Regions from separate parts of the Microbacterium sp. 10L49 genome, predicted to be linked through region 1. Evidence: predicted binding sites of a transcription regulator. Region 1 holds the regulator's gene; the other holds the start of a gene.

Region 1 (10,652 bases):
ATCGTCGTCGAGCACAACATGCGCTTCCTGATGCCGCTCGCCGACGAGATCGTCGTGATGGCGTCCGGCGAGGTGCTCTCGGCGGGATCCCCGGAACACGTCCGCAACGACCCTGCGGTGATCGCCGCGTACCTCGGGAGCTGAACATGGCGCTTCTCACCATCACCGACCTCGTCGTCGGCTACCGCGCCGTCGAGGCGCTGCACGGCGTGTCGCTCGAGGTCGAGGCGGGCACGGTCGCGGGGGTGCTCGGGGCCAACGGCGCCGGCAAGACCTCGCTGCTCATGGGCATCATGGGTGCGACTCCGCGTCGCACCGGGAGCGTCCGCTTCGACGGCGTCGAACGGGGGCAGGATCCCACCCGGCGGATCGTCGACGCCGGCATCGCCCTCTGCATGCAGAACAGGCGGCTGTTCCCCAGCATGTCGATCGAGGACAACCTGCTGCTCGGAGCCAGCCATGCCGGCGGCAGGATCGCGCGGCAGCGCCTGGACGCGGCATACGCACGCACGCCCTGGTTCGCGCAGCGTCGCAGAGAGGCGGCGGGGCGGCTCAGCGGCGGGCAGCAGCAGCTGGTCGCGATCGCCCGAGCGCTGATGTCGGATCCGCGCCTGCTGATGCTGGACGAGCCCTCGAGCGGTCTCTCGCCGGTGGCGGTGCAGGAGGTGCGCGTGTTGCTGGAGGCGGTAGCGGCGCAGGGGCTGACCGTGCTGCTCGTCGAACAGAACACGCACCTCGTGCAGCATCTGTGCTCGACGGTCTCCGTGCTCGCCGAGGGCCGAGTCGTCGGCCACGGCACGGTGCAGGGCCTCGTCGCGCGGGATCTGCTCTCCGACGCCTACCTCGGGGGATAGGCCGAAGCGTCGTCGTCCGGGGTTCGCAGATCGGGCGACGCGGGGTGGGGCGGTGTCGACGGGTGGACATCGCTTCGCCGAGTGCGCGGTCGGATGTGCCGCACGGAGAACGCAGACTCCGTGAGCGCGTCCGGCCGCGTCGGCGTGCACGAAAGCACCTTTCGCTGGGCGGCCAGCCGTCACCGAGCGTGAGGGCGCGTCACGCCGTGGGGGGCGCGTCGCGGCCAGCCGCACAGCCCCCGTCGAGCCCATCCGGTCGCGCGCTCGCGAGCCCGACGCGAGTGGCTAATGCGTGAACGGAAGGGGAACAGCTCGTCAGGAACCCTGGCGATCACCGCGGCGGCGTGCCGACAGTCGCTCAGTGCCCCCGCAGCCGCCTGAGCTCGGCCTCGCCTGCCAGGTAGCGGTCCACGACGAGATCCACGAGCGGCGCGGGCGGTTCGCCATCGTCGAGCAGCGGCTCGGTGAGCACGGCGGATCCGGTCACGCGCTCCGCCACGTCGAAGAAGTAGCCGTGCGCGAGCAGATAGGTCGCGACAGCTGCGCCCGGATGCGCGGCGAGGGCGTCGGCGAGGGCCGGCTCGCGCGCGGCGAGGTAGGCGGGCACGACCGCGCGCCCGAGCTCCTCGCCCAGCTGCGCGGCCATCGACTCGGCGTCGGGCAGCGAACGCGGATCCCGAGAGCCGGCGACGGCGAGGATCACCGGCGCAGCGGGGTCCGTGCGAATGGGGCCGCTCACTGGTCGGATATTGCGCTCCTGGGGCGTGTGAAGGCGCAATTCGCGACCAGCGAGCCGGGGTGCCGGGTGCGCCGCAGCAGCGGCGTCCGCGAGCCGGAGCGCGAGCACCGTCGCGAGGCGCGGATCGGGCCCGAGCGGATCCGTCACGACCGCGTCGGAGCGCTCCGACACGGCCCGCCCCAGGTCCACCCGTACGTGGAAGCCCTGCGAAAGCAGCAGTGGCACCACGACCACGGGTCCGTCGACCGCGGCGAGGGCCGTGGGCGCGTCGGGCTGCTGCACGTCGACGAAGCCGGAGTGCACGGCGACGTCCGGGAGCCGGTCGGCGACCCGGCGCACCAGCAGCGCGATCGCGGCGGCGCCGGCGGCGTCGGAGGTGCCGTGCGAGACGGCGAGCAGCGCGGGGCGGGGCATGGGGGGAGTGTAGGCCGCCTCGGTGCCGCCCCGCCGGATCGCGCGTCATACGGTGACACGACCGTGGGAAGCCAGATCCTGCCTGAGGCATCACGGCGCGCGGGGTGCGTCGGGCAGCATGTGGTGCCTCGCGGGAGGGTGCCTCAGAAACCGTCCGAAAGGTGGAGGCCGGCGGGAGGCGGCGGGGGGATCCGGCTCCCTACGCTGGAAAGATACTCGACCCGAGGAGAGACGTGTTCACCACCCCCGCCCGCCTGTTCCGCGTGCTCGCGATCGCGGAGGCCATCACCTGGACTCTGCTGATCGGCGCCCTGATCGCTCGCGCCACGGGCCTGCCGCCGGTGCTCGTCACCATCGCCGGCTCCATCCACGGCTTCGTGTTCCTCTCCTACGGCGCCACCGCGGTGCTGCTCGCGTTCCACCAGCGCTGGGGCGTCGGTGTCGCGATCCTCGCGATCGCCAGCGCGATCGTGCCCTATGCCACGATCCCCGCCGAGATCTGGCTGCACCGCACCGGCCGCCTCGCCGGCGACTGGCGTCTCGCGCAGACCGACGACCCGCGTGACGCCGCCTGGTACGACCGCACGATGCGCTGGTTCCTGCACCGGCCGTGGGTGCTCGGGCTGCTCATCGTCGCCGCCGTCGCCGCACTGTTCGCGGTGCTGCTGCTGATCGGCCCGCCCGGCGGGAGCCACTGACCGGGGTGTGACCGCGGCCACCTCAGGCGGGACTGGACGACAACAGGCTCGAAGAAGACGGCCGTCCTCGCGCCGTGCGAGATCAGTGGATGAGGATTGCGTCCTTGTCGAGCACGTCCCTCACGACCGAGGATGCTGAGCCATCGGTGCACGTCACCGCGACGTAGAATCCCAGGCCGGCGTTCAGGAATCCACGCGCCGCTGCATATCCGCTGCCCTTGTCCGCGGGGTAGGTCAGCGTGCGGCTCGCGATGTCCTTCGTCTGGCTGGTCGCGTTCATCAGCGTGTCATCCGTCGCGCGCTCGGTGGCCTTGTCGGGCGTCGTGCCGAGGACGGCCGCGAGCACCGCGTCCGACGCGGATCGGTCGTCGGTCTGACCGTTCCACGTCATGGTGCCCTGCCAGAACTTCGCCTGACAGACGCCGTCCTTGCGGGTGAAGCCCCAGTTGCCCTTGCCGTCGTCGGGAGTGGTGTAGTCCCACTCGCTGTCGCTGATCAGGCCGTCCGACCACTCCGCGGCCGTACCCGCCGGCAGAGACGGGTCCTCGAAGTACAGCGATCCGGAGGAGGACGAGTCGGCCGGTGCGTCCGTCACGGTGCCGGCATCGGCGGTCGGCTCGGACGTGGGCGTCTTGGCCGGCCCCTTGGGGATGAGGTCGAACGGGTTCAGGCAGGCGCTCAGCGGCAGCGCGGTGGCCAGGAGGAGCGCGGCGGCGCCGAGGCGGATCGCGGCAGATGCGGTGCGGGTGCGTGAGGTCATGCCCCGATCCTAGGGATCTGCTGTGCGTCCGCACGATGGGGTGAACTATCCATGCGACGCCACTCGTGAAAGTTGAGCGCACTCGTATCAAGTTTGTTTGACATCTCTTGACAGTGGGCGTATCGTTGAGTCATCGCGACTCAGGTTTCGCAGGGTCATCCCCAAGGATCCGGAGCTCGCGCAGACTTCCACGAAACTTCCGACTGAAGGAGAAAACAAATGGCACGTGCTGTCGGTATCGACCTCGGTACGACGAACTCCGTCGTCAGCGTCCTCGAGGGCGGCGAGCCCAAGGTCATCGCCAACGCAGAAGGATTCCGCACCACCCCCTCGGTGGTCGCCTTCACCAAGGACGGGGAGGTGCTCGTCGGCGAGACCGCGAAGCGCCAGGCCGTCACCAACGTCGACCGCACGATCGCCTCGGTCAAGCGCCACATGGGCACCGACTGGTCGTTCGACGTGGACGGCAAGAAGTGGACGCCGCAGGAGATCTCCGCGCGCATCCTGATGAAGCTGAAGCGCGACGCCGAGGCCTACCTGGGCGACACCGTGACCGACGCGGTCATCACCGTCCCCGCGTACTTCAACGACGCCGAGCGCCAGGCCACCAAGGAGGCCGGCGAGATCTCGGGCCTGAACGTCCTGCGCATCATCAACGAGCCCACCGCGGCGGCCCTGGCCTACGGCCTCGACAAGGGCAAGGAGGACGAGCTCATCCTCGTCTTCGACCTCGGTGGCGGAACCTTCGACGTCTCGCTGCTCGAGGTGGGCAAGGACGACGACTTCTCCACGATCCAGGTGCGCGCCACCGCCGGTGACAACCGCCTCGGCGGCGACGACTGGGACCAGCGTCTCGTCGACTACCTGATCAAGCAGTTCAAGGACTCGACCGGCGTCGACGTCTCGGGCGACAAGATCGCGCTGCAGCGCCTCAAGGAGGCCGCGGAGCAGGCGAAGAAGGAGCTCAGCTCCTCGACGTCGACCAGCGTCAACCTGCCGTACCTGTCGCTCACCGAGAACGGCCCCGTGTCGCTTTCCGAGACGATCACCCGCGCGAAGTTCGAGGACCTCACCAAGGACCTCCTGGACCGCACCAAGAAGCCCTTCGAGGACGTGATCCGCGAGGCCGGCATCAAGGTCGGCGACATCGCTCACGTCGTGCTCGTCGGCGGATCCACCCGCATGCCCGCTGTGGCCGAGCTCGTCAAGCGCGAGACCGGCAAGGAGGCCAACAAGGGTGTCAACCCGGACGAGGTCGTCGCCGTCGGCGCCGCCCTGCAGGCCGGTGTGCTGAAGGGTGAGCGCAAGGACGTCCTGCTGATCGACGTCACCCCGCTGAGCCTCGGTATCGAGACCAAGGGCGGCATGATGACCAAGCTCATCGAGCGCAACACGGCCATCCCGACCAAGCGCAGCGAGACCTTCACCACCGCCGACGACAACCAGCCGTCGGTCGCGATCCAGGTCTTCCAGGGCGAGCGCGAGTTCACCCGCGACAACAAGCCGCTGGGCACCTTCGAGCTGACCGGCATCGCGCCGGCTCCGCGCGGCATCCCGCAGGTCGAGGTCACCTTCGACATCGACGCGAACGGCATCGTGCACGTGTCCGCCAAGGACAAGGGCACCGGCAAGGAGCAGTCGATGACGATCACGGGCGGCTCCTCGCTGTCCAAGGACGACATCGACCGCATGGTGCGCGAGGCCGAGGAGCACGCCGCTGAGGACAAGAAGCGCCGCGAGTCGGCCGAGGTCCGCAACCAGGCCGAGACTCTCTCCTACTCGATCGAGAAGCTCATCTCGGAGAACGAGGACAAGCTCCCCGAGGACGTGAAGACCGAGGTCAAGGCCGACGTCGACGCGCTGAAGACCGCGCTGGCCGGTGATGACGACGAGGCCGTGAAGACCGCGTTCGACAAGCTGAACCAGTCGCAGGGCAAGCTCGGCGAAGCCATCTACGCGCAGTCCCAGGCTGACGCGGCCGCCCCGCAGGGCGAGCCGGCGGCCGAGGGCGCGGCGTCGGATGAGGACGTCGTGGACGCCGAGGTCGTGGACGACGAGGACGAGAAGAAGTAATGACGGATCCCAAGGACTTCGACGAGAACGCCGCGGTTCCTGAGCCTGTCGAAGGACCGAGCGAGGGGTCGGACGCGAACGCGTCCGGCCCCCAGCCGGAAGGGCAGGACTCCGGAGCGAACGCCGGCGCCGATGACGAGCTCACGGTCGACGACATCCTGAACATCGCGCAGAGCGACGACGCGCTCGCCGAGGACGCCGCCGAGGACGCGGCCCTCGCCGACGCCGAGCACACGCTGCTCGTCGACCTCAAGCGTCTTCAGGCCGAGTACGCGAACTACCGCCGCCGCACCGAGGAGCAGCGCGGCGTCGAGATCCAGCGCGCGAAGGGCGAGGCCGCCAAGGGCCTGATCCCCGTGCTCGACGATCTCGACCGCGCCGCCCAGCACGGCGATCTGCAGGAGGGGACTCCCTTCGCCGCGATCGCCGACAAGGTGCGCTCGGTTGTGGAGCGCCTCGGCGTGGTCTCGTATGGCGAGAAGGGCGACGAGTTCGACCCGCAGCAGCACGAGGCGATCTTCCAGCAGCCCACCCCGGGTGTGCAGAAGGCCGTCGTGCTCGAGGTCGTCGAGGTGGGCTACCGCCTGGGCGATGTGGAGCTGCGTCCTGCCAAGGTCGTCGTCGCCGTTCCTGCTGAGTAGGGGGTGATCGATGGCTAGCCAGGACTGGTTCGACAAGGACTTCTACAAGACCCTCGGCGTCTCGAAGGACGTGTCCGAGGCGGATCTGAAGAAGACCTACCGCAAGCTCGCGCGCAAGTACCACCCCGACTCCAACCCCGGCGATGCCGCGGCGGAGGCGAAGTTCAAGGAGATCAGCGAGGCGTACTCGGTGCTCTCCGACACCGAGCAGCGCGCCGAGTACGACCAGATCCGCGCGATGGGCGCCGGTGGGGCGCGGTTCACTGCGCCCGGCAGTGCCGGCAACGGCGGCTTCGATGACGTGTTCAGCGCGTTCAACCGGGGCCGTGGCGGGCAGTCCGCCGACTTCGACGACATCTTCGCGATGTTCAACCAGGGCGGCGGCGGGTTCGGATCCGGTCGGTTCGGCCAGCCCTCCGGCGGGTTCCGCGGCTACGGCGGCCCGCAGAAGGGCGCCGACGTCACGGCCCGCACGACGCTGTCGTTCGCGACCGCTGTGCAGGGCGAGACCGTCACGCTGCAGGGTGAGGACGGCCGCCCGCTCAAGGTGAAGATCCCCGCGGGCGTGAAGGACGGGCAGAAGATCCGTCTGCGCGGCCGTGGGCGGCCTTCGCCCGACGGCGGCGAGAACGGCGACATCGTGGTCCAGGTGGCCGTGAAGCCGCACCCCGTGTTCACCCGCGATGGGCTGAACCTGCGGGTGACGGTTCCTGTCACGTTCACCGAGGCCGCGCTCGGCGCCACCATCGAGGTGCCGACCCTCGGTGGAGATCCGGTCAAGCTCAAGGTCGCGCCGGGCACTCCGTCGGGCCGGGTGCTGCGGGTCAAGGGCCGCGGCGTCACGACGTCGAAGGGCGTCGGCGACCTGCTCGCCGAGGTCCAGGTGGCCGTGCCGTCGCACCTCGACGACGCCGCGCGCGAGGCGCTGGAGCGCTTCCGTGAGGCGGAGCCCGCCGAGAACCCGCGCACCGAGCTGCTGGCGAAGGCCCGGGGATGAGTTCACCTGCGCCGTCGATCGGGTCCGCGCGCGACGCGGACACCGGGCGCCGCTCGCCGCGTCGTCCCGGAATCAGGAACAGTGACCGAGATCAGGACGATTCCTCGCGGATCCTCCTGATCTCGGTGCATTCTCCTGTTTCCGGTACGCGCGCCCGCTTGCGGGGCGCGACCGGTGTTCTCGGGATGCGCCGTGCGCGAAGGACGAGGGTGCGTCATGGCCGATGAGCGCATGAACGCCGAGACCCCGATCTTCGCGATCGCGGTCGCCGCCGAGCTCGCCGGGATGCACCCGCAGACCCTGCGGCAGTACGACCGGATCGGCCTGGTCGTTCCCGGCCGCACCAGGGGCGGATCCCGCCGCTACTCGATGCGCAACATCGAGCAGCTGCGCGAGGTCGCCCAGCTGTCCGGTGAGGGGATGAGCCTGCCCGCGATCGCGCGCCTGCTCGACCTCGAGGACGAGGTGCGCACGCTGCGCCGCCGTGTGGGCGAGCTCGAGCACGACCTGCGCGAGGAGCGCGCGAACCGCCCCGGCGTGCGTGTGTTCGCCGCCGGAACGACCGGATCCGTCATGGCCGTCCCGTCCGGGCGCCGGATCCGCCGCTCCACCGAGGTGGTGTTGTGGCGTCCGTGGCTGAGCGGCCCGGAGCGTGCCGACGACACCGCGGACGATCCGGACGACAGCCAGCGCTGAGGCAGCACAGCGGCGCAGAGACCGCGCCGGCGCTGACACGCGCAGGCAGAGCCGAGACGGCGGTGCAGGCCTCCGCCGTGCACGCTGGCGATCAGTCCAGCGGCTCGACGATGAAGCGCAGTGCGGCGCCCTGTCGGAAAGGCTGCACGACCTCGAGGTTCTCGTAGGCGGGACCGCCGGGGATCTCCGAGGCGCTCGCCCAGTACGACCACCGCGCATTGACCTGTGCACGGAGGGCGGGATGCGGGTGGTCCACCCGCCATGTCTGCCGCATCCTCCGACCGAGGAACCGCCAGTGCTCCGCGGTGTCCGCGCTGTAGCCGACGGACCACGGGTCGTCCTCGTCGCCCGTCGCGGAGACGAGCGCAGCCCCGCCCTCGCGGACGAGCTCGTCGAGTCCGAAGGAGGCGTGCGCGGCGAACCCGGTGCCGGTGAACCCGGGCCAGAGCTCTGCAGGCGTGACCACGCGGTCCGCGAGCTCGAGCCGGCGCAGCCGCGCCCAGTTGCCCATGGTCGCGCTGAGTACGAGCCGGTCCAGAGGCACGGAGCCGGAGTCGCTGTACCCCGCCAGTTCCACCTCGTGCGGACGATCGGCCCTGAACCGCGCCCGCACCTGCACCTGCGCCCCGTTATCGAACGGCTCGACCCGGATCCAGATCGTGAGCCGCTCCACGCCGTCCGCGGTGTCGACGATTCCGGGATCGGGATCCAGCCGTGCCCGCACCGCGGCATCGGACGGATGGTCGACGGCCCACATCCGCTTCCCGCGCTCGCCGGGGTCGAGCGTGCTCGGCTCCAGCTCTGAATAGCCGCGCTCGGCGCTGCCCGCAGGCACCGGCTCCACGGCGATGTAGTTCACCAGTCGCTCCGGCGGATGCTCCAGATAGGGGGTGAAGATCTGCAGCAGCCCGCGCGGTGCGGAACTGATGCCCAGCTGCATCCCCGCGGGATGGCCCCAGCGGGGTTCGCGCGGGACAGGACCGGCAGGACGGATCCATCGCCCGGAGAGATCGGCCGGTGAGGGGGATCCGACGGCGGACGTCATCATGGGAGCTCCTTCGTGGTTTTCGCGAGTGTCCTCACGACTGGACGAGCAAACCTCATCTGAAATCGATTTCCTGTCGAACGACTCTAGGGGCGTTCTGGTCGCGGCCGAAAGGGTGGGCGCGGTGCGGAGAGAAGAGGAATCGGCTTTCACTCGCAGGGGGTTGCGCAGATCGCTCAAGAGCGTCTTGTGCCTGAAATCGATTTCGCCTACTCTGAATGCAGCCCGGTCGATGCCGACTCAGCGCGACCGCGGACCCGGCCCTCTGTGCCGGACCCAGCACCGATTCGACGAGGAAGTCGTGTTCCCGAGGAGGAACCCATGAAGACGGACACACAGCGCACGCGCCGGGTGGTGATGGCCGCTCTCGGCGGCATCACGGCGGTAGGACTGCTCGCGGGCTGCGGCTCGAGCACGCCGGGGCAGGCCGCGGGCGACGGAGGCGACTCCTCCGGCAAGACCACGATCGAGTTCTGGCACCGCACGTTCACTCCGCCCGAGAACGCCTGGTACAAGGACATCGTCAAGAAGTTCAACGCCTCCCAGGACAAGATCGTCGTCAAGGACACGGAGATCCCGGCGGATGCCTGGGATCAGAAGATGAAGGCTGCCCAGGCGGCGGGCAAGGCCCCTGACATCTACACGCACTCCGGCAGCATCCAGGACGCGGTCAACGCCGGGCAGCTCTACGACCTCGGAAAGGTCGTGGACAAGTCGAAGCTCGACGAGATCATCGACTCCGCCAAGTCCGTGTCCGAGATCGGCGGCACCTATTACGCCTACCCGCTGCTGCAGGAAGCGCAGACGGTGCTGTTCTGGAACAAGGACATGCTCGACAAGGCCGGCGTCGACACCGACAAGGCCCCGGCGACCTGGGACGACCTGCTCGCCGACTGCGCCAAGATCCAGCCGACGCTCGCGCAGGGTCAGTACTGCATCTCGCCGGCGTCCGACGCGATCACCTTCGCCTGGTCGACGGTCGGTCAGCAGTACAACTTCGCCGGGCACACGGCGCTCACGGACGACTGGGCCAAGCCGGACATCGACAACGCGGCGTACCGTGACCTGATGTCCAAGTACAAGGAGCTCTGGGACAAGGGATACATGCCCAAGCAGGCGCTCGCCGCCTATGTCGAGGGCAAGGATTTCGGCCAGAAGAAGGTCGCCTTCAAGGTTTCCGGCTCGTGGATGATGTCCGAGATCGGATCCGACTATCCCGACCTGCTGACCAAGACCGGCATCGGCGCCTTCCCGAACGCCTCGGGCGCCGACGGCCGCACCGCGACCACCCTCGGCAACTTCAAGTGGGTCATCGACGCGAAGAGCAAGCACGCCGACGCCGCCGGGAAGTTCCTCGAGTGGTCTCTCGCCGGCGACCCGAAGAACCTCGTGCCGTTCTTCGTGAACACGCAGTTCACCAAGGTCCCTGTGCGCACCTCCGTGCAGGATGCCGTCGCGAAGGATGAGGCCGCAGCCAAGGCCCCGTGGTCGAAGGTGATCACGAAGGACATCGCGCCGGACGCGATCCCCGAGCCGACCTACCCCTGGGACGTCTCGCTCGCCGTCGGAACTGCCATGGAGTCGGTGATGAAGGGCGCGGCCTCGCCGGATGACGCGATCAACACGGCCGATGCCGCGATCCAGAAGGTCATCCAGTCGCAGGATCTGCCCAGCAAGGCTCCCAAGAAGTGAGCGCGGCGCGGTCGGGGACCGCTGCGAGGCCGTCCCCGACCGC
Region 2 (10,652 bases), on a different contig from region 1:
CGATCACATGCGCGGAGGTGTGCGACGCCGGACGGTGGTCGCCGCGCGGGCATAGCCTTGAGCGCGTGATCTCCTCCGAACCGGACGCCCCGCTCGGCGCGCTCCTGGATGACGCGCGCACCGCTCTCTCCGGCGTGCCGCAGGAGGCGCTCGGGCGCGAGAAGACCGGGCGGTGGCGGGCACCGCGCATCGTGCGGGTCGGATCCGCCTGGCACGTCGGCGTGCTGCTCATCGCCGGTGATGCCTTGTACGCCACGGCCGAGGTGCTGCGCGCCGCAGCCCCGGTGCGTCGGGGCTATGCGGCCGAGTCGGCACGAGCCAGGGCGGAGCGCCGGGCGGAGGCCTCCCGCGGTGGCTTCGACGACGGCGAGACCGTGCACGTGGGCTGGACGCCGATCGACCTGGACGCCGTGGCGGCCGGGGGATCCTCCGGCCCGCTCGCGCTGGTGGACGGCGTGCCGTCGGTGCGGTGGTCCGCGGCCGGTTCCCTCATGCCGCTCTCCGCCTACCTCGACGACCGCATCGCCCTCCTCCGTTCCGCCTCCCTTTAGACCGCGAGACTCCATCTCCGCGACGAGACTGCGCTGATTTGGTGCAGTCTCGTCGCCCAGTTGCAGTCTCGCGGTCAGAGGTCAGAAAGCGGCGGCGGGTCAGCGGGCCAGTGCGCGCTCGCCGAAGCGGTGCAGGATGCGCGCCGGCTCGGTGACGACGGATTCGAGCACGGCCTCCTGCACGGTGTGGAAGGCGTCCGGATCGAAGTAGCCGGTGGTGCGGTAGAAGACCATCCGATCGGCGAAGTCGCGCGGCGACGGCTCGGGATGGAACTGCGTGGCGTACAGGTCCGCACCCACGCGGTACGCCTGCACGGGGCAGGTGTCGTTGCCGGCGAGCAGCACCGCGCCCGATGGCACGGCGACAGCGCTCTCCTTGTGCGCGGTGAAGGCGTGGAACACAGGCCCGGCAGGACCGAACAGCGGATCCGCGACGGCGTCGGCCGTGGTGCGGATCTCGGCCGCGGTCGCCTCCTCGGGGTTGTCCATGCCGACTTCTCCGCCGAGGAGGCGCGTGATCACGCCGATTCCGAAGCAGGTGAAGAACGCGGTGGTGGCGCCGTCGATCGCGCGCTCCGCGATGCGCTCCAGGTCCGATTCGACCCGCCGCTGGGTCTCGGACTTGCGAACGTCGGTGACGTTGAACGGAGAGCCGCCGATCACGAAGCCGGCGTAGCGGTCGAAGACGTCCTCGGGCAGGGCGGTGGTGGTGAGGTCGATGCGGTCCAGTGCGTCAGCATCGACGCCGAGGGCGACACGGAACGACGCGCGCTCCGCCGTCGCCGCATCCAGCTCAGGGCGCACGCCGACATACAGGAGCGAGGCCATCCCTGGATTCTAGGCGAGCGGCGGAGGCCGTCGAGGTCCGGATGCAACGGACGGGAATATGAAGGAAGGAGTCGCGTTGAACTTGACAGCACAACGCTCAAGTTTGAGAGGAAGCGAAATGCCCAACGATTTCACCGACGCGGGTTCGGGCTCGTTCGACGAGTTCCTCGCCCGCTACCTGGCCGGTGAGCAGGCCCGGCAGACCCGGTCCATCGACCTCAGCCGGTTCCTGACCGTGCGCACCCAGCGCATCCTGCAGCGCGCCGGCCGCTTCGCGCTCGAGCGCGGCCAGACCGAGCTCGACGCCCTGCACGTCCTGCGCACCATCGTCGAGGACGACGCCGTCGACCAGGCGATCCGCAACATCGGGGTGACCCCGCAGGCCATCGTCGACGCCGTCGGCACCCGCCTGCCCGCCCCTGGCGACGCCTCTGACATCGACGCCGCGACCATCACCCCGAGCGCCAGCCGCGCGCTGTTCCACGCCTACCAGGTGGCGCGCTCATCGGGTGCGACCTACATCGAGCCGGAGCACGTCTTCTTCGCGCTCGTGCTCGGACAGGACGCCCCCGCGGGCCAGATCCTCGCGCGTGCCGGCGTCACCGCCGAAGCGCTCACCCAGAGCCTGCGCGAGCCCGTGACCGCGGGCGCCGCGCCAGAGGCAGAGAACACCCAGTCGGCGTCCGAGACCCCGATGCTCGACCGGTTCGGTCTCGACCTCACGGCCCGTGCCCGCTCCGGCGAGCTCGATCCGGTGATCGGCCGGGCCTCGGAGATCGAGCAGACGATCGAGATCCTCAGCCGGCGCACCAAGAACAACCCGGTGCTGATCGGCGAGGCGGGCGTCGGCAAGACCGCGATCGTCGAGGGCCTTGCGCGCGCGATCGTCGACGGCGCCGTGCCCGCGCAGCTCAAGGACCGTCGCGTCGTGGCGCTCGACCTGCCCGCGATGCTCGCCGGCACCCGCTACCGCGGCGACTTCGAGGAGCGTCTCACCCAGACCATGGACGAGATCGCCGCGCACAAGGGCGAGATCATCGTCTTCATCGACGAGGTGCACACCGTCGTCGGTGCGGGCGGATCCGGAGAAGGCGGCGGCATGGACGCCGGCAACATCCTGAAGCCGCGCCTCGCGCGGGGGGACCTGCACCTGGTCGGCGCGACCACGCTCGCCGAGTACCGCCGGATCGAGAAGGATCCGGCCCTCGAACGCCGGTTCCAGCCGGTCAAGGTGGCCGAGCCCTCGATCGAGGACGCCGTGCGCATCCTCGAAGGGCTCAAGCCCGCGTACGAGCAGCACCACGCCGTCGCCTACACGGACGACGCGATCCGCGCCGCCGTCGAGCTGAGCGCGCGGTACCTGCCCGACCGGGTGCTGCCGGACAAGGCGATCGACCTCATCGACCAGGCCGGCGCCCGTTTGCGCCTCCGCCTGGGCGTCGTGACCGATGTGGCGGCGCTGTTCGCCGAGCTGGCTGACCTCGAAGCGCGCAAGAACGCCGCGGTCGGCGCCGAGCACTACGAGGAGGCCTCGCGGATCCGCGACGAGATCGCCGCGGTCCAGGCGCGGATCGACGACGCCGGCAGCACCGCGCGCCTTGTCGACGCCGAGCCCGCTGTCGTCGGCGAGGCCGAGATCGCCGCGGTGATCGCGCGCGCCACAGGGATCCCGGTCAGCCGGGTCTCCGAGAGCGAGCGGGAGCGTCTGGCGGGCCTCGAGGCCGACCTGCACGCTCGCGTGATCGGGCAGGACGACGCGGTCGCCGCCGTGGCACGGGCCGTGCGCCGCAGCCGTACCGGCATGGGCGACGCGCGTCGGCCGGTCGGATCCTTCCTGTTCCTCGGCCCCACCGGTGTCGGCAAGACCGAGTTGGCCAAGGCGCTCGCCGACCGTCTGTTCGACGACGAGACCGCCGTGATCCGCTTCGATATGAGCGAGTTCGGCGAGCGGCACACGGTGTCGCGGCTCGTCGGCGCCCCTCCGGGATACGTCGGCTACGACGAGGCGGGGCAGCTCACCGAGCGCGTGCGGCGCAACCCCTACGCGATCGTGCTGTTCGACGAGATCGAGAAGGCGCACCCCGACGTGTTCAACCTGCTGCTGCAGGTGCTCGACGACGGTCGCCTGACCGACGGTCAGGGGCGCACGGTCGACTTCCGCAACACGGTGATCGTGATGACCTCGAACATCGGATCCGAGTTCCTCGCGTCGCGCTCCGGTGCGCTCGGGTTCGTGGCCTCGCAGGACGGATCCGCGAACGGATTCGCCTCGCAGGAGGATCTGCGCGCCCGGGTGATGGGCAAGCTCCGCGAGGCCATGCGGCCGGAGTTCCTGAACCGCATCGACGAGATCGTGCTGTTCCAGAAGCTCAGCCGGGAGGAGCTGGGTCGCATCGTGCGGCTCCTGCTGCAGGCGACGTCTCGCCGCCTTGCCGGCCGCGACGTGACGCTGGACGTCACCGACGCGGCCGTGGCCTGGCTCGGCGAGCACGGCTACGAGCCCGAGTACGGTGCGCGGCCGCTGCGCCGCCTGATCCAGCGCGAGGTGGACGACCGCATCGCGGACCTGTTCGTCTCGGGCGAGCTGGGTGACGGCGGCCGTGTGGTCGTGGACGCGACGGGCGACGTGCTGCAGGTCACCGCGACCGCGGAGCTGGCGCAGGCGGCCTGACCGCAACGGTCGTTGAGCGAGGACGGCGAAGCCGACCGAGACGAAACGCGGTGCTCTTTCGAGGGCGCCGCGTTTCGTTTCGCGGAGACCCGCACTGAGCGAGCGCAGCGAGTCGAAGTGTCGCTCGACGGCCCTAGGACTGGCCGCCGAGTCAGCGGGACGAGTTGGCGCGGCGGCCGCGCACAACCCCCACGAACGCCTCGATGTCGGGCGTGGTGGCGTCGGCCGGCCAGGCCAGCAGCACCTGGGAGACGGGAGCGTCCCGCAGGATCCGGTATTCGACGTCCTTGCGGTGATGCAGGCGCGCGAGCGACATCGGCGCGACCAGGATCCCGGCGCCCGAGGCGACGGTCTCGACGGCGTCCGCCACGGTGTCCAGCGGGGGGATCCGCGACGGGACGGTCGGCAGGTCGAGGTCGCCCAGCACGTCTTCACGTGTGGCGAGCAGCGTCTCGCCCTCCAGGTCTGCGGGGGAGAGCTCCTCGGCGGCGAGGAGATGCGACTCGGCCGAGGCGATGACCACGGGGAGCTCCTCGTAGAGGGGGATCGCGTGCATGCCGTCCTTGTCGAACGGGGCGCGCACGAGCGCGAGGTCGACGACGCCGTCGGTCAGCGCTGAGCGCTGCGCGTCGAACGCGACCGGCACGAGCTCGAGGGTCACGAGCGGCATCCGCTCGTTCCACGTGTCGATCCAGCGTCCCGGGGTGGCACCGGGGACGGCGCCGAGGCGCAGCGTGCGTGGCTCCTCCGCGATCGGGGCCGGAGCGTCGAAGACGACCTTCTCCGCCTTCTTGCCGCGAGACGCGGACTTGCCGGATCCTTTGCCCGCGCTCTTGCCCTTACCGGCCGGACCTGCGGCCGTACTGCGGGCGCCGCCCTTGGCGGAGCGCACCGCGGGCTTGCGTCCGCCGGATGCGCCTCGCTTGCTCATGCGTTCAGCGTACCGGCGGGTGCGCGACGATCTCGGCGGGATCGCGACCACAGCCCCGCAGCGACACGCGCGAAGTGCGTGCGCGGGAATAGATCCGCCTCGTTCGCGGTTGCAGATGTATCCGGGGAAAGTCCCGGGCACGGGAGGTTTTCGTGGGTAAGAACTACGTCGACATCGAGGACGGCCGCGGCGGCACCTTGCGCTATCGCAAGCACGCCAACGGCCGTGGTCTGATCGCGCACGGTGCCAAGGTGCACCCGCAGGCGGTCGTGGAGGCCGGCGCCTATGTCGAACCGGGTGCGAAGGTCGGTGCCGGAGCGCATGTCGCGCGCGGCGCCTGGATCGAGCCCGAGGCGATCGTGGGCGTGAACGCCCGGATCGAGGCCCATGCCCACATCGGGCAGGGGTCGGTGATCGGCGACGGCGCCACCATCGGGGTGCGCACCGAGGTCGGGGCCGGCGCGCACATCGCGCGCGGCGCGAAGATCGGCGACGACGAGACGGTCGCCGCCGGCATGACGCTGGACACCGACCGCAAGGGCCTGTGGCTCGCGGCCTGAACACCGCGGCCTGGCCGTGGTGAGAACCGACGGCACCGTCGCAGGCACAAGACGCGCATCTCCCAGAGGGGTGCGCGTCTTCGCGTTCCGGCCGCCGCCGGCCTGCTCAGTGGTGCAGATTGCGGTTCTGCTGTGGCGATGACCGCAACCTGCGACAAGTGAGCGGATGGGATCCGGCAGGCGCAGCCGGCGTCCTGCTCAGCGCTGGCAGCGGGGGCACCAGAAGGTGCGGCGCTCCTCGGTGGGATCCGCGCCGAGCTCGCCGCTCTCGATGAGCGCGCCGCAGCGTCGGCAGGTGCGGTGCGCCCGCCCGTACACCCAGGTCGTGCGCCCGCGCTGGGCGACGCCGGTGAAGGTGCGGTCGAGCCGGTCCCTGTTGGCGCGGATCGTGCGCGCCCCCAGCTCCAGCAGCGGGGTGACGTCGACCTCGTTCGCGGGCGTCGTGGGGCGCACCCCGCGCAGGAACAGCAGCTCGGCGGCGTACTCGTTGCCGAACCCGGCCACGTTGCGCTGGTCGAGGAGGGCGACGTGGATCGGCCGCCGGTCCGCGCCGAGGCGTCGTGCGGCCTCGTCCAGGTCCCAGTCGGCAGAGAGCGGATCCGGTCCGAGGTGCGCCACGAGCGTGTCCTCCTGCGCGGTGGGGACGAGCGCCAGCATCGAGACGTCGAAGCCGACCGCCTCCGCCTCCGCCGTGCTCACGATCGCGCGGGCGGTGTAGCCGGGCGCTCGCCAGCGCTCGCCGGGGCGGTACAGATGCCAAGCGCCATCCATGCGCAGGTGCGAACGGAGTGTGGAGTCGCCGATCCGCATGAGGATGTGCTTGCCGCGCGGCACCACGGCGTGCACGACGGATCCGGTGAGGTCGGCGGTCGCCAGCTCGGGCACGCGCAGGTCGAAGCGGGTGACGACGCCGCCCCGCAGCGCGGCGTCGAGGCGCTGCGCCACCCGGTAGACGGTGTCGCCCTCAGGCATGCGCGGATGTCCCTCCGCTGGCACCCGCGGGCCGGACCTCGTCGGCGGGCGCGGAGATCTCCGCACCGCTCGCGGCGCGGTCGGTCAGGGTCCTGGCGAGCATGGTGGATCCCGCGACAGCGGCCGGCATGGTGATGACCGCTCCGAGCGGCACCCGGTAGCAGAGCTGCGTGGCGACGCCGAAGCCGAGAACGCGCCCCCTTCCGGAGGCGAGGAGCCGCTGCCGTTCGTCGTGGCTGAGGCCACGGGCGTCGAACGCGCGCCCGGTCAGCTCCCGTGCGAGCAGCCGCCCCGACAGCAGAACGCCGACGACGGTTGCGATCGCTCCGCCCACGAGCGGGATGAAGCCCAGGACGAGGGTGAGCAGGGCGACGAGAATCCCCAGCACGATCAGCCGCAGGCCTTCGCCGACCGTGGTCCAGAACCCGGTTTCGCCCACAGGCGCCGCGCCGCCCAGCGACTGTTCCACCCCTCGCCAGATGCGCTGGTAGAACGGGTCGCCGATCGTCAGCGTCAGAGCAGTGAAGACGAGGCCCGACAGCACCGCGGCGGCGACGAACAGCACGATGCCGATCGCGATGCGCAGCGCCTCGCGCCATCCTGCGATCCATCCATCGGCGAACGGCGTCATCCAGGCGGTGATGGAGCCCAGCGAGAAGCCGAACGGGATGAGCACGGCGACCAGGACCGCGAAGCTGATCAGGGCAGGGACGAGCCCGAGCGCGAGCAGCCGCGGGTGCGTGCGCCACAGACCGAATCCCCGTATCAGGGTGCCGAATCCAGCGGCGAACTCACGGATCATGCCACCAGAGTAGGCGTCCCGCCGACCCGCAGCGGATCCGGGTCGGCTCACAACGTCTTCCGCAGGGTGTAGCCACGTGGAGTCGCGACGAATCCTGCCTCCTGCAGCAGCCGTCCGAGCAGAGTTCCCGCGGCGGTGCCGTACATGCCCTCGCCGTTCACCTTCTCGATGGTCAGCGTCTCGAGCCGGCGTGCCTTCGCGGTCGCAGCGAGGTCGGCCGCCGCGGCGCGCAGCTCGTCCTCGTCGTCGGTGAAGGCGAGCACGGTCTTTCCGCCGCGTTCGAGATAGAGGGCGAGTGCTCCGTCGACGAGGACCACGAGAGCGCCCGCCTTGCGGCCGGGCCGGTGCGAGACGTCGTCCCTGCGGGGCCAGCCGAGAGCGGCGCCGTAGGGGTTGGCCGGATCGGTCGCGGCGAGGGTACGCGCCGTGCGCGGCGGCGGATCGGCGAGCCCGGCGAAGGTGCGGAGCCGGTCGATCGTGGCGGAGGCGGCGAACTGGGCGGCGCCGAGCTTCTCGATCACGTAGCCGCGCCGGCAGTGCCCTGCCTCCTCGAACCCCGCCAGCACGCGGTACGCCTGCGCGAACCCGCCCGGCAGCCCCTCCGATTGCACGGATCCACGTGTGACCACGCCGTAGCGGTCCAGCAGCAGGCCCGCCGAGACCGTGGCGCGCCGGGCCGGATCCGTCTCCGCCTCCGGAAGCAGCGACCAGCGCCCTCCGACGTTCAGAGGTCGCGGCGTGGAGGCGGGGCGGGCGAGCGACATGCCACGGAACGTGCGCGTGCGCGGGGCGCGGCGCGCCACCTTGTGCGCCTGGTTGCCACCGCTCAGCAGAGACCGGATCGGAGCGAAGGTGTCGTTCGTGACGTGGCCCGACCAGGCGAGGTTCCACAGCGCCTCCACCACGGAGGCCTCGTTCTCAGCCCCGGTGGCCTCGCGCAACTGGGCGGCGAAGTATGCGCCGCCCGAGGCCAGGGCGGCCAGCAGCTGGGCGTCGAGGGATCCGGGCTCAGGGGCCTCCTCGGCGAACGGCACCGTGAACGGCGCGAGGTCGACGGGGTGCAGCGAGACCCAGCCGTCCCGGCCGGGCAGGGCTCCGTGCCCGGCCCAGACGACCTCGCCCGAACTGGTCAGCTCGTCGAGCATCGCCGGCGTGTAGTCGCGCACGCGCTGGGAGAGCACGAGCGACTCCCAGGCGCTGGCCGGGATCGGCACGCCCGCGAGCTGCTCGATCACGGTCGCGACGCCGTCGATGCCTTCGAGGGGCCGCGACAGGTGCTGCCATTCCGGGAGGAACCGGGCGAACGCTGCGGGCGGCACCGGCTCGACACTGCCGCGGATCGCCGCGAGCGAGCGCATCCGCAGCCGGCGCAGCACCTCGGTGTCGCACCACTCCGTCTCATCGGGCCCGGCGGACGTCGCGGATGCCCGCGGTCCGGTCTCTCGAGCACTCGACGGGTCCGGCAGGAAGTACCCGCTCGTGACCCGTCCGTCGGCCTCGAGCCGCTGCAGGGTCTGCCGCACGATCGCGGTGCCGAGTCCGAATCGGGTGGCGACGACGGATCCGAGGAACGGTCCGTGCGTGCGGGCATGCCGGGCCACGAGGTCGCCGAGCGGGTCCGTGACGGGCTCCAGGAACGCCACAGGGATCCCCACGGGCAGGGGAACGCCGAGGGCGTCGCGCAGACGTCCAGCATCCTCGATCGCGGCGACCCGTCGCGCGCCGCCGATCGTGACCTCGATGGCGCGGCGGGCGTCGACGAGGGCGGCGAGATGAGCGGCGGCCTGATCGGTCGTTGAGCGAGCGAAGCGAGACGAAACGCGGTGATCCGACAGAGGCAGCGTTTCGTCTCGGTCGGCTTCGCCGTCCTCGCTCAACGACCCGGAGGGATCCGACGCTTCCGTGGGTTCGAGCCGCTCCGCGACCTCGGTCGCGTCCAGCGGCCCGAGGAGTCGCAGCAGATCCGCGACGCCCTCGACGCCTCGCGCCCGCCGGGTCGGATCCAGCCGCTGCGCCTCGCGCTCGAACTGGGCGATGACCTCGGGGTCCAGCAGCTCGCGCAGCTCGACCGTGCCGAGCAGTTCGCCGAGCAGGGCCGGATCCACCGACAGCGCAGCGGCCCGGCGCTCGGCGAGCGGGGAGTCGCCCTCGTACATGAACGCGCCGACGTAGCCGAACAGCAGGTCGCGGGCGAAGGGCGAGGGCTGCGCGGTCTGCACCTCGACGAGCCGGATGCGCCGCTCGGCGATGCCGGTCGCGAGACGTCGCAGCGAGGGCAGATCGTAGACGTCCTGCAGCACCTCGCGCAGCGTCTCCAGGATGATCGGGAACGTCGGATGCTTGCGGGCGACCTCGAGCAGCTGCGCCGAGCGCTGCCGCTGCTGCCACAGCGGCGTGCGCCGGTTGGGGTTCATCCGCGGCATCAGCAGCGCGCGCGCCGCGCACTCCCGGAAGCGCGAGGCGAAGAGTGCGGATCCGCCCACCTCGTCGGTCACGATCCGCTCGAGCTCCTCGGGCTCGAACACGAACAGCTCGGCGCCGGGCGGCTCCGCGTCGGCGTCGGGCACGCGCACGATGATGCCGTCGTCGCTCGCGACCGCCGAGCCCTCCACGCCGAGGCGCTCCCGGATGCGCGCGTTCACGGCGAGGGCCCACGGTGCGTGGACCATCTGCCCGTAGGGGGAGTGCAGGATCACGCGCCAGTCGCCGATCTCGTCGCGGCTGCGCTCGACCGTCAGGGTGCGGTCGGTGGGCAGCGTGCCCGTCGACTCCTTCTGCTCGTTCAGATGCGCGAGGAGGTTCGCCTGCGCCAGCTCGTCCAGCCCCGCGGCCGCGAGACGCTCCCGGGCCTTCGCGGGTGTTGCGCCGTGCACCTCGCGGTTGAAGACGCCGAGCGCCTCACCGAGTTCGAACGGTCGGCCGAGGCCGTCGCCGTGCCAGAACGGCACCTTGCCGGGCTGCCCGTACGCGGGGATCACGTTCACCCGGTCGTGCGTGATCTCGGCGATCCGCCAGCTCGTGGTGCCAAGGGTGAACACGTCGCCGACGCGCGACTCGTAGACCATCTCCTCGTCGAGCTCGCCGACGCGGGCGCCCGTGGTCTCGCCGGCCACGAAGACGCCGAACAGGCCGCGATCGGGGATCGTTCCGCCGCTCGTGACCGCGATCCGCTGCGCGCCGGGGCGTCCGGTGAGCGTGCCGGCCTCGCGGTCCCAGACGAGGCGCGGGCGCAGCTCGGCGAACTCGTCGGAGGGGAAGCGCCCGGCGAGCAGGTCGAGGGTCGCCTCGTACGCCGAGCGGGGGAGGGCGGCGAAGGGCGCGCTGCGGCGCACCGTGT

The links. Region 1 encodes HspR, which represses chaperone genes until heat shock. Its sites were predicted from a motif close to AAGTTGAGTCNNNNNGACTCAACTT; they were not measured.
Region 2: AC1DCT_RS14520 (ATP-dependent Clp protease ATP-binding subunit) is a predicted target of HspR. The motif match lies at 1,459-1,483, and genes of this name have one in related genera.

Annotation. Positions count from the first base shown of each region.
Region 1 is NZ_JBFTIW010000003.1:425,918-436,569, reverse strand. It holds gene AC1DCT_RS09885 (ABC transporter ATP-binding protein C-terminal domain-containing protein) at 1-144, shown strand, start outside; gene AC1DCT_RS09880 (ABC transporter ATP-binding protein) at 147-854, shown strand; gene AC1DCT_RS09875 (sirohydrochlorin chelatase) at 1,213-2,007, opposite strand; gene AC1DCT_RS09870 (DUF3817 domain-containing protein) at 2,241-2,705, shown strand; gene AC1DCT_RS09865 (hypothetical protein) at 2,788-3,465, opposite strand; gene dnaK (molecular chaperone DnaK) at 3,685-5,538, shown strand; gene AC1DCT_RS09855 (nucleotide exchange factor GrpE) at 5,538-6,179, shown strand; gene AC1DCT_RS09850 (DnaJ C-terminal domain-containing protein) at 6,190-7,176, shown strand; gene AC1DCT_RS09845 (heat shock protein transcriptional repressor HspR) at 7,393-7,872, shown strand; gene AC1DCT_RS09840 (hypothetical protein) at 7,964-8,920, opposite strand; gene AC1DCT_RS09835 (ABC transporter substrate-binding protein) at 9,239-10,609, shown strand.
Region 2 is NZ_JBFTIW010000004.1:306,190-316,841, forward strand. It holds gene AC1DCT_RS14510 (glutaminase) at 66-551, shown strand; gene AC1DCT_RS14515 (glutamine amidotransferase-related protein) at 651-1,379, opposite strand; gene AC1DCT_RS14520 (ATP-dependent Clp protease ATP-binding subunit) at 1,498-4,050, shown strand; gene AC1DCT_RS14525 (LysR family substrate-binding domain-containing protein) at 4,202-4,981, opposite strand; gene AC1DCT_RS14530 (transferase) at 5,134-5,541, shown strand; gene AC1DCT_RS14535 (DNA-formamidopyrimidine glycosylase family protein) at 5,740-6,513, opposite strand; gene AC1DCT_RS14540 (EI24 domain-containing protein) at 6,506-7,315, opposite strand; gene AC1DCT_RS14545 (Lhr family ATP-dependent helicase) at 7,363-10,652, opposite strand, start outside.